Alkalinema sp. FACHB-956: one gene and its partner. The main gene of each other region encodes a partner of the protein of the gene in region 2 in a complex. Links are inferred from orthologs where the notes say so. Each region holds a gene or a part of one and is shown on either strand. Other genes may lie near its edges.

Region 1 (5,653 bases), on a different replicon or contig from region 2:
ATTGATGGATGGGTGGTGCGAGTTAAGTTTGAACACCCACTTAACCCGCAGCAGGATGGTGATTTTCGCGCCTTCCTGAATGAGCTGGGCATTCCCTATGAACCCAATGTTCGTGTCCAGATGGCCCTTTGGGGGTTAGAGATGGGCCAGATGCCGATCGATGTGATGCAACGCTACCAAATAGCAGTGGTGTCCCATGGCCAACCCGATCGGGCGGAAATCGAAGCCTTTCGAGGCCAGTTTGTGCAGGGTTTAGGTTATTGCCCTGAGACCTTAGCTTAGGGCAGGTGGTGAGCGGAGAAGTGCTTATGATGAGCAGATTCTCGGTTTTATGAGGTTGCCTAGGCGTTAAATGCTTGGGTTGAGTGGGTTGAGCAAGCTAGGTAAGGACTGAATTGAGCGAATCACTCTTGAGCGAATCAATTCAGTCAGTTTAGTTCCATTTAGTTCCATCGGGATTCGTTGCAGGTCAGTTAGATACGCTGGTTAAATTCCAAGGCGTTGATTAAATAATTCACCAAAGTTAAGTGGTAGTTTGCGATCGTGCGGCTAAATCCAGGGTGATCGGGTTGGCTGTGCGATCGGGGAGAACAATGAACCAACGCAAGATCAAACCGGCAGGGGCGATCGCGGTGCTGGGGATGTTTGAGCAGAAATATTTGGGCGGTTTTCCAGAGTTTGGTTTGCTTCTGACGGGTGACGGCGAGGGAGCCATCGGAATCCCAGTTGTAGGGCTGGCGGGTTTTGACTTCGATGAAGATTAGATCGCCAGCGGCATTGAGTGCCACGACATCTAATTCGCCAAAGCGGCAATGCCAGCGCTGATACAGGACAGTGCCGCCTTTTGTGGCGACCCATTGGGCCACTAACTGTTCTCCTAGGAGGCCAGGATCGGGGGTGGGATGGGTAGAAGAGGGACTGCTCATGGCTGTGTTGCTCACGGTCTTTTCTAGGATTCCCCGAGTTACGACCGTGCCCCACCGATGTACGATCTAAGAATAGGCAGATTGTTTGAAAAGATTCAGTTGGTGAATGCGTACCGAAATGCGTACCGAAATACGGATTGAAAAGCTTGCTGCACAGTTTCAGCGCTTGGCATTGTGGGTGGCGATCGTCGCGATCGGGTTACTGTGCACGCTGACTCCAGCCTGGGCAGAGGACTATAACAAGGAATTTCTGGTAGGCCGAGATTTTTCTAACCGGAATTTAACCGATTCCAGCTTCAACCATGCCAACCTGCGGGAATCAAATTTTAGCCATGCCAACCTGCAAGGGGTCAGCTTTTTTGCTGCGAATTTGGAAGCATCGAACCTCGTGGGTGCGGATCTGCGGAATGCCACGTTGGACAGTGCCCGCATTTCTGAGGCGGACTTGAGCGATGCCAATTTGGAAGGGGCCTTTGCGTTCAATGCCAAGTTCGAGAGTTCGAAGATTGACGGTGCGGACTTCACCGATACCCAGATGCGGGAAGATACGCGGCTGTTGCTCTGCAAGTTGGCCACAGGCCGCAATTCCGTCACAGGTCGAGAGACTCGCGAAACGCTGTATTGCGATGAATAGGCGCGACTAGCGTTGGGGATGTTAGAAACCGGGGTTCTACGGACAACTAGGCTTCTTGCCTAAATTTGCCAAAGAACCCCGGTTTCTGTTTGGCGTCACTCGCCTACCCAAGGGCTGAGCACGAGATCGGAAAAGTTCACTTGCCGCTGCCGATCGAGTTCACGAATCCGTTGATCTTCGGCGTAAACTTTTTGCTGGTAATACTGCCCCAGATCCGGGGACGTCACGAAGTCAGTATTTTTCCACAAATCGAGAAAATGTCGGCGACGCTTTTCGCACATGACCCGCTCCATGGCAGCGGCGGCTGTACGAATCACTAGTTCCGCCCGCTGAATATCCGTGGTGGTTTTTTCATCCAGTTCAAACAGGCGATACACCTGCGTCATTTCCGTGGGGAACTCAGTGCAGCGATCGCGCAGCAAAGTCAACAAATCTGGCGCATCCGGCGCGACAAATTCTGAGGCGGTGGGATTCGCGGCTTGAATTTCTAAAATTTGTCGCCAGAGAAAACGATGGTGGGACTGGCTGAATTCCAAATCGCGCTCTTCCAAGACTTCCACAATTGTGGAACGATGCTGGGGGGCATGGAGATACAGTTGCAACAGTTGGGACTCGGCTTCTTCCAGAAGCGATCGGTCACCGGGAGTTTGCCATTTGGCCGATCGACCGTGCCAGCGTTGCCCTTTAACCTGGAGCCGTAGATTCTCTTCGATCTGCCGGACGAGTCGGGTATTGCCCTGGCCGAGTAATTCCGAGCATTTCTGGATGTAATAGGTTCTTAAGGTCGGATTAGGTAAATTTCCCAGTAATTTGACCAATTCCTCCGTGGCCGCCTGCATCTGATCGGGCTGCTGGAGGTTTCGGGGGTGGATCGCCTGCTGGATTTGCCAATCGATCCACAGGGGCGCATTATCCAGCAATCGCTCATAATCAGCCGTGGCGTGGTGTTTTAAGAATTCATCGGGATCCTTGCCGTCGGGAATATTGAGGATCCGTAATTGCACATCACCTTGGTAGGCCAGGTTGGCCACTTCCCCGATCGCCCGTTCCGTGGCCTGGACGCCTGCCCGATCGGCATCGAAGTTAAACACTACCCGTTTGGATTCGGTGTAGCGCAGGAGTTGTCGGACTTGGTGGCTGCCCAAGGCGGTGCCCAAGGACGCGACGGCACTGGTAATCCCGGCGGCGTGCAGGGCAATCACATCAAAATAGCCTTCCACTACGATCGCTTGGTCGGTTTTGGCGATCGCGGCGCGGGCTTTGTCCAATCCGTAGAGGGTTTTGCCCTTGTCAAACAGTTCGGTTTCCGGCGAGTTGAGATATTTCGGTTGCTCATCGCCCAGCGATCGGCCCCCAAAGCCAATCACCCGACCTTGCAGATCCAAAATTGGAATCATCAAGCGATCCCGGAAACGATCGTAAAAACCGCCACCTTCCTTGCGCGGTACCAGCAATCCGGCCTGCTCCACCAAGGCCACGGGATATTTTTTCTGCTCTACCAAATAGCCGTAGAGGGTTTCCCAGCCGCCCGGTGCATAGCCGAGCTGGAATTGCTGAATCGTTTCTTCCGAAAGCTGCCGCTGCTGGATTAAATAATTGAGTGCGGTCTGCCCCGTCGGTTGCCGCAGGGCATATTCGTAGAACTTTGCAGTCAGGGCCAGAATTTCGTACAGTTGCTCCCGCACGGAGAGTTGGCGCTGAAGTTCCTGCCGTTGTTCCACGTCCAGGGTTTTCACCGGAACTTGGTACTTTTTGGCCAAATCCAGCACCACTTCGCTGAAATTGCGTTTGCCAATCTCCATCAAAAATTTGATCGCGTTGCCCCCCGCCCCGCAGCTAAAGCAGTAATAAAACTGTTTGCTGGGGGAAACGCTGAAGCTGGGATTGCGTTTGTCGTCGTGGAAGGGGCAGAAACCAACAAAATCTTTGCCCTGCTTTTTCAGGACGACATGTTCCGAAACGACATCGTAGATATCAGCACGCTCTTTGACAGCTTCGATCGTGTCTGGATGCAGACGAGGAACGTTCATGGCAGTGCGCAGGTTGGACAGTTCAGGTTGAATGGCTAAACTTTAACAGGATTTTTGGGCGATCGATCCGATCGTTTTCCAGTCGGTTTTCGGCAGGAATCGGTTTACCTGGGCGAATAGAACGCGGTAGACATGCATACATTAGATTTAGCGTGCTTCAAACAGATTTAGCGTACTTAACCCTCTTTTATAGTTTTTATGTACTAATTTAATACCAATTTCCCCATAACTGTTAGCTGGTCAGGTATGATCTGGAAATTTGCAGCGAGATTGTCTACCCTAAAAGGAAATCTTTCAGCCACGATGAGGGTGCAATCAGGATGAAACGTTCTCTGCAAAGATTCTGGCTAGCGTTTGCCTTAGGTGCAGTATCCTTGATTCCCTGCCGAGGGTTGGCTCAATCACCTGCACCATCGGTACCGCAACCACAACCGCAACCGCAGGTAAATCCTCTCTACCAATCTGCGGTGCAGGATGCGGCCAAGGTGGAACCGGGGGAAAATGTAGATTCCCTCTGGCCGATTACGCCGGACAATCCCAAACTGGTGTGGAATGCCAATAAAACCCGGCTGCTGGTGGTGACTTGGAAAAGCCAAGCGGCCTACGATCGCTTCATCAAACCCACCACCCATACATCGGCCAGTGAAGCGTTTGTGGTCTGGGTGACGGCGGCCCCGCAGGTGAAGGAATTCTGCCAAAACTATTTAAAAAAATATCCCCACGCCTCGATCTCCGATCTCAACCAGCGGCTCAAGCAATACCTAGGACTCCATCCCGATTGGCCGTATGACCTGTTTGTGGAAATGTGGGTCAGTCCGACGGATCTGTTTCGTCCCTGCGTTAATCCCAGTATTACCGATCGGCAATGTGCACTGACGTTTGATGCCAGTAATGCCAGCAAACCGACGGTGAAAAATATTGCCGACTACCCTGCGTTTTACAAAAATCTCTACTTCCAAAGTTTTCGCAGTGGGCCGGGAGTGCCTTGGACGGGCTTGGGCTATACCTATGACTGGGGTAATGCGCCAGCTCCACAGAAGACCGATCGTCTCGATCTCACCAAAGCGATCGGAGCCAGCGAGTTTATCCTCGTACCCAGTGCTTCCTACAGTTTGCAACAGGCAGCCTCAACCCAGCGCTACTGTGAACCTGGGATTGCTGATGATGATCCGAGTGCTACACTTCCGAGCTCTACAATGGGAGCGCACAATAACCCTCTGTGATCGATCAATGCTACCTGCCTCGCCCCGGCTGCAACAACAACTGACGTTTATTTTGGAAATCGATCGCCTGAAACAGGTGCTGCGGCATACTTTGCTGACCGATGGTTCCCGCCGGGAAAACGATGCAGAACATTCCTGGCATTTGGCCATGATGGCGATCGTATTACAGGAATATGCGGCGCAGTCCGTGGATTTGCTACGGGTGCTGAAAATGCTGCTGATTCACGACTTGGTGGAAATTGATGCAGGCGATACCTTTTGTTATGACGAGCAGCTTCTGACGACTAAAGCCGATCGGGAACAGCAAGCTGCCGATCGCTTATTTGGCCTATTGCCGATCGAACTCCAAGCGGATCTCTATCCGCTCTGGCAGGAATTTGAAGCGAGGGAAACAGCGGATGCCCAGTTCGCCGCAGCCCTCGATCGCCTGCAACCTATCCTGCACAACTACCAAACCCAAGGGCACAGTTGGCAGAAGAATCAGGTGACAGCGGATCAAGTGCGCCGCCGTGCTCAGTCGATCGGAGTGGGTGCGCCTGTGCTAGGTGACTATGTAGAGGCTTTGCTGCAAGCGGCGATCGACCAGGGATATCTTTTAGACGCGCCAGTATCCCTTGCATCGGCGATCGACGGCCAATCTGAAATATCGCCTGAAAGGTCGGAATATTAAATTATCTTTCCAAGAGTGAATTGAGTAATCGGGCCGAATTATCCTGACAGCAAGGTTTGGGTGTCGCTGACTCTGTTGTGTAAAGCCACTGTGTAAAGCCACTGTGTAAAGCCAGGGAAATTCTACCCATCGCCCCACCTAGTGAATCGCCCCACCGAATGAAAGGTCTA
Region 2 (5,682 bases):
ACGAAGAACGGGAAACCTTAGATTCCTTTATGGCAGCGGCGATCGCGGGCGGCTTCACCCAGGTGAACGTCCTGCCCAACACCACCCCAGCGATCGACAATCCCGCCACTATTAGTTGGATTCGGGAACAGGTGCAATCCCGTCTACTCTCCAGCCTGTCTGCCATGCCCACCTTGCCTCGGTTGCAGTTTTGGGGCGCATTGACCCTGGAAACCGCAGGGCAGCAAATGGTGGAGTTGGGTGATCTGGCTCCCCACGTCGTTGGATTTGCCGATGGTAAGGCCATCACGAACCTCGCCATGCTGCGACGGATGTTGGAATATCTCCAGCCGTTGCAAAAACCGTTGATGCTATGGGCCTCCGATCCCAGTTTGGCGGGTCATGGCATCGCGCGGGAAGGGGTAAATGCCCTGAAGTTTGGCTTGCCAGGGATTGCCGTCATGGCGGAAAGTGCGCCCCTCGCGGCCATTTTAGAACTGTTGCAAGAGATTCCCGTACCCGTTCATTTCATGCGAATTTCCACAGCGCGGGGCGTGGAACTGCTGCAAACCGCCAAGGCCCAGGGTTTACCAGTCACCGCCAGTACGACTTGGTTACACCTATTGCTAGATACCAACGACCTAGGCACCTACAATCCCAACCTACGCCTATCGCCGCCCCTGGGCAATCCCAGCGATCGCCATGCGCTGATACAAGCGGTCAAATCCGGGGTCATTGATGCCATTGCCGTGGATCACCAAGCCTACACCTACGAGGAAAAAACTGTGGCCTTTGGGGAAGCTCCGACAGGCGCGATCGGGTTAGAGTTGGCATTCCCGACCCTGTGGCATCATCTGGTGGAAGCTGGACAACTCACTGCGGTGGAACTGTGGCGTGCCCTTAGTTGCCAACCCCTAGCCTGCTTGGGCAAAGCGAATTCGGCTCTGGGAACGGAAACCAGCCGTTGGATTTTGTTCCAGCCGGATCACACTTGGGCCGTCAATGGACAAACGTTGAAGTCTCGATCGAGCAACACCCACTCTCTAGGTCAAACGATTCACGGACAAATTGTTCAAGTGGGTTAATATCTAGTGGGTTAATATCCAGTAGGGTAATGTCAAGTCAGCAACAAAAAAGTGCTGGGTGACAAGGCGGGGATCCCTCTCTATCGGGTAACCCGTCAACCGCCATCCAGCACAGGTCAGTAACACTAGCGCACAATCGTAAGCTGAGTTAGTTCGATTCCTTTTGTGCGGGTTGGTAGTCTGGTTCCGGAGAAATGCCACCGACCCGATCGGGGGGCCAAAAACGCACCACCGCCCGACCGATGATTTTTTCCTTCGGCACAAACCCCCAATAATGGCTGTCGTAGCTGTTATTGCGGTTATCGCCTAGGACAAGGTACTGACCTTCCGGCACGATCGTGGGGGGCAATTCGTACTGGGGATCCTCTTGGATATAGTTTTCCCGCAGAGCCTGGTCGTTGATGTAAACCCGTCCGCCTTTGACTTCCACCTTATCACCGGGCAATCCAATCACCCGTTTGATAAATGCATCGTGGAAATTCTGCTGTTCCAACGCCGGGGTGGGATTAAACACCACAATATCGCCCCGTTGCGGCGAATTGAACTTGTAGCTCACCTTATCCACAATCAATCGATCGTTGATCTGAAGGGTCGGCAGCATGGAGCCGGAAGGGATGTAGCGAGCTTCAGCCACAAACTGTCGAATCCCGATCGCGAGAAAGGCGCTCAGACCAATGGTTTTTAAACCTTCCAACCAATGATTTTCGTTATTACCGGACATAGGCTCCCAATTTGGCTCAAAAATTATCAAGATTCAGACGATGGGCGCAAAGCATTCTGGGCGAAAGATATCACTCGTTAAAAGACATGAATGGGCACAAAACACCCCTTAATGTTCAGGCAACGACATATTCAGGCAACAACCTTTACGCACCCCTACCAAACAATACAGATATTCTCCCAACGAATGCCACCAATGGATCAACAAACCAGATCCAGACAAGGATCCCCCTGATCAGACCCTAATTTTAATAGTGACCTGATTAAGATACGGACTCTATAAAGATTCATATCTAGTTATACACATCCTCGATCGAGTTATGCACAAGAGTTTACGCCCGACATAGGGGGAAATTACCGTACCATTGACCGTGATGATTCCCCCTAGAGTTCCCCAGTCAAGACAATTTGCGCCTGCTTGTGCCTTCAGAATTCAAGGGTGATCGTCACGATCGGAGGCGGGTAGGTCATCCCCGATCGCGGTACAATTAATACAAATGTACGGCATGGGGGTGAGCTGAGGAAGACGTTAACCTTTCCTGCCTAGTTTTTCCAGCCTTTCCCTTGTACGCTGTCCCTTGTAACCTGTATAGTTGCCTCCCTACTAGATTTCTCTCCCCATGGCTCAGGAAGCTCCCAAAGAAGAACTGAATTTTCAGGCCATTAGCGATCGTCTGCCCCCCCAGAATTTGGAAGCGGAGGAGGCAATTCTAGGTGGGATTCTAATGGATCCAGAGGCGATCGGGCGCATCACCGATATTTTGACCGTAGAGGCGTTCTACCTATCAGCCCATCGCAGGATTTATGAAGCAGCATTGGTCTTGCACCAACAGGGCAAGCCGACGGATTTGATGAATGTGGCCACTTGGCTCCAGGATCACGGCCAACTGGACAAAGTGGGGGGGCAAAGTCGATTGGTGGAACTGTGCGATCGGACCGTTAGCGCGGTGAATATCGACCAGTACGCCCAACTGGTAATGGATAAGTATCTGCGCCGTCGCTTAATTCGAGTCGGCAACGAAATTTCGGCCCTCGGCCACGACACCACCCAGGATCTGGTGGATGTGTTGGACAATGCGGAACAAAAAGTCTTCAACGTAACGCAAACCCGGCCCCAGGAAGGGTTAATGTCTACGGCGGATGTTCTGACGCAGACGTTTGCGGAGATCGAAAGTCGCGCGGTAGGGATGGCATTACCCGGTTTAGCCTGTGGTTTTTACGATCTCGATGCCATGACCCAAGGCTTTCAACGTAGCGATTTAATTATCGTTGCAGGTCGTCCATCCATGGGCAAAACGAGCTTTGTGTTGAATGTTGCTCGTAATATTGCCTCTTACCATAAGCTGCCCGTTGCCGTTTTCAGTTTGGAAATGTCACGAGAGCAATTAGTTCAGCGTTTACTATCCAGTGAAGTTCGCATTGAAAGCAGTCGCTTGCGGGCGGGTCGCATTAGTAATCAGGAGTGGGAGCCATTGGGTCATGCGATTAGTACCCTATCGCAAATGCCGATTTTCATTGACGATAGCCCCAACCTAAGCGTGACGGAGATGCGATCGCGGGCGAGACGGCTCCAGGCGGAAAATGGTGGGGCGTTAGGGCTGATTCTGATCGACTATTTGCAGCTAATGGGCAGCGGGGGCAATGACAACCGGGTGCAGGCATTGTCGAATATTACCCGATCGCTCAAAGCCCTAGCGCGGGAGTTAACAGTCCCTGTAATTGCACTATCACAGCTGAGCCGGAGTGTGGAATCCAGAACCGACAAGCGGCCTATGATGTCTGACCTGAGAGAATCCGGTGCGATCGAGCAGGATGCAGATTTGATTATGATGTTGTACCGCGATGAGTACTACAACAAAGATACCGTCGATCGGGGGGTAGCTGAAGTCATTATCAGTAAACATCGTAATGGCCCCACGGGAACCGTTAAACTGTTGTTTGAACCGCAATATACTCAGTTCAGAAACTTGGCAGCCCCTAACCGAGAATAGTTACAAAGACTTGATTTGCTGAGAATGATCACAGCAATGGTCGAAAATCTTTGCAGGACGTTGATGAATTTCACAGGACGTTGATGTATGTGGGACGATCGCGATCTTTCACCAACCCTCTCCTACTCCGTCAGAGAAAGCAAAAAAGCCAAACGTGTCAGCTTACGAATGTCCCTTGATGGCAATTTAGAAGTCGTGATCCCCATCGGCTTCGACCGTTCCACTGTCCCCGCGATCGTCGCCAAACATCAAACCTGGATTGACAAAACTCAAACCAAACTCGCCACCCAAAATCCGCCCTCCAAAAAAGCCCAACGGGAACTCTTACCCAAAGCGATCGACCTACAAGCCACCACCGAATCCTGGCAAGTGGAATACACCCCCGCCAATCTGAAAAGCATTCGGATCTCGGAAATGGAACCCTACGTCATTCTTTGGGGGAATACGCAGAACGATCGCCTTTGCCGCAAAGCCCTAAAAAGCTGGCTCACCCGCCGTGCCGAAGCCTTTTTGATCCCCTGGATTCAGGCCCTCAGTCAGGACTTGGAGCTGCCCTGCAACCGCATCACCGTGCGCGGCCAGAAAACCCGCTGGGGCAGTTGTTCCAATGACGGAAACATCAGTTTGAACTACAAACTTCTGTTTCTTCCACCGCAGTTAGTCCGTTACGTCCTCATCCACGAACTTTGCCACACCATCCATTTCAACCACTCCCCCTCCTATTGGCAACTCGTCGCCGAAAAAGATCCCCACTATAAAAAATCCGACCAAGCGTTGAAAGCAGCACTCAAGTACGTTCCCCACTGGGTCGATCGGGATTAACCGCCCAGACAACCTCCCTCCCAGCCATCCCTCCCAGAAAGCTTCGGGTAAATGCGCTACCCGTCCCCATCCCTTGATATGCTTGAGCTTTGATAATAAACTTTGCCGCAAGCAGTCCAGAACCTATGCCTGCCACGTTAGAAACCCCTGTGACAACGTTTCCCCTAGCCGCCGTCGTCGGACAGGAAGCCATCAAACTTGCGCTCCTGTTAGCTGCCGTCGATCCCGGCCTCGGAGGCGTCGTAATTTCTGGGCGACGGGGTACGGCCAAATCCGTGATGGCACGGGCGATCCATGCGCTACTGCCCCCGATCGAAGTGGTGGAAGAGTCGATCGCCAATTGCGATCCCAACCATCCCGAGGAATGGGACGACCTGACCCGCGAACAGTACGCCCAGGTTGCAGAAGTTCCCACGAAAATTATTCCAGCGCCCTTTGTGCAAATTCCCCTTGGCGTGACGGAAGATCGCTTACTGGGTTCCGTGGACGTGAGCCAGTCGATCAAGCAAGGGGAAACGGTTTTTCAACCGGGCTTGTTGGCGGAAGCCAATCGCGGCGTGCTTTACATCGACGAAATCAACCTGCTGGATGACCAAACCGCCAACCTGCTGCTGAGTGCCCTGACCGATGGCCGCAACATCATCGAACGGGAAGGTATCAGCGTCCAACACCCCTGCAAACCCTTACTGATCGCCACCTACAACCCCGAAGAAGGCGACCTGCGGGAACATTTACTCGATCGCATCGCCATTTCCCTGTCCGCCGATATGGTGTTGGGACTCGATCAGCGGGTGGATGCGGTCCTGCAAGCCACGGAATACGCCAACAATCCCCGAGCCTTCCTCGACCAGTACGCTGAAGACATTGACGGGCTGAAAACCCAAATTCTCCTGGCGCGGGAATGGCTGAAGGAAGTCACAATCACGCAGCAGCAGATTGAATATCTCGTCAGTGAAGCGATTCGGGGCGTGGTTCAGGGCCACCGGGCAGAATTGTTTGCCATTCGGGTCGCCAAGGCCCATGCGGCACTGGATGGACGCAATGCGGTGAATGCGGAGGATCTGCGCAAGGCTGTGGAGTTGGTG

What was found. The genes of interacting proteins can lie anywhere in the genome.
Region 1: the proteins of dnaB (region 2) and dnaG are in contact, whole or in part, in a crystal structure (PDB 2R6A), measured with the Geobacillus stearothermophilus proteins. The link is inferred for Alkalinema sp. FACHB-956 from one-to-one orthologs. Residues at the interface, in WP_033016901.1 of Geobacillus stearothermophilus: Ser13, Glu15, Ala16, Gln18, Glu91, Leu92, Asp94, Ala95, Val96, Pro97, Thr98, Ala99, Ala100, Asn101, Tyr104, Tyr105, Ile108; in WP_049624496.1 of Geobacillus stearothermophilus: Lys456, Leu457, Leu458, Pro459, Ala460, Asn463, Ala464, Leu467, Leu535, Leu536, Ile537, Ala538, Gln544, Glu545, Asp548, Tyr549, His552.

The regions. Positions count from the first base shown.
Region 1 is NZ_JACJRC010000010.1:154,628-160,280, reverse strand. What follows is about bases 1,124-4,044. They hold dnaG (DNA primase), read right to left. Parts: upstream 3,591-4,044; coding sequence 1,656-3,590; downstream 1,124-1,655. Other genes in these bases: H6G21_RS13240 (hypothetical protein), read left to right, coding at 3,911-4,044; H6G21_RS13250 (pentapeptide repeat-containing protein), read left to right, coding at 1,124-1,560. Also shown: H6G21_RS13260 (hypothetical protein), read left to right, coding at 1-282; H6G21_RS13255 (YraN family protein), read right to left, coding at 474-926; more of H6G21_RS13250, read left to right, coding at 1,045-1,123; more of H6G21_RS13240, read left to right, coding at 4,045-4,813; H6G21_RS13235 (HD domain-containing protein), read left to right, coding at 4,821-5,483. UniProt on the Escherichia coli protein: RNA polymerase that catalyzes the synthesis of short RNA molecules used as primers for DNA polymerase during DNA replication.
Region 2 is NZ_JACJRC010000028.1:11,548-17,229, forward strand. Bases 1,640-4,589 are described here. They hold dnaB (replicative DNA helicase), read left to right. Parts: upstream 1,640-2,404; coding sequence 2,405-3,775; downstream 3,776-4,589. Other genes in these bases: lepB (signal peptidase I), read right to left, coding at 1,640-1,785; H6G21_RS21030 (SprT family zinc-dependent metalloprotease), read left to right, coding at 3,863-4,589. In the rest of the region: H6G21_RS21015 (dihydroorotase), read left to right, coding at 1-1,064; more of lepB, read right to left, coding at 1,213-1,639; more of H6G21_RS21030, read left to right, coding at 4,590-4,597; bchD (magnesium chelatase ATPase subunit D), read left to right, coding at 4,723-5,682. UniProt on the Escherichia coli protein: The main replicative DNA helicase, it participates in initiation and elongation during chromosome replication. Travels ahead of the DNA replisome, separating dsDNA into templates for DNA synthesis.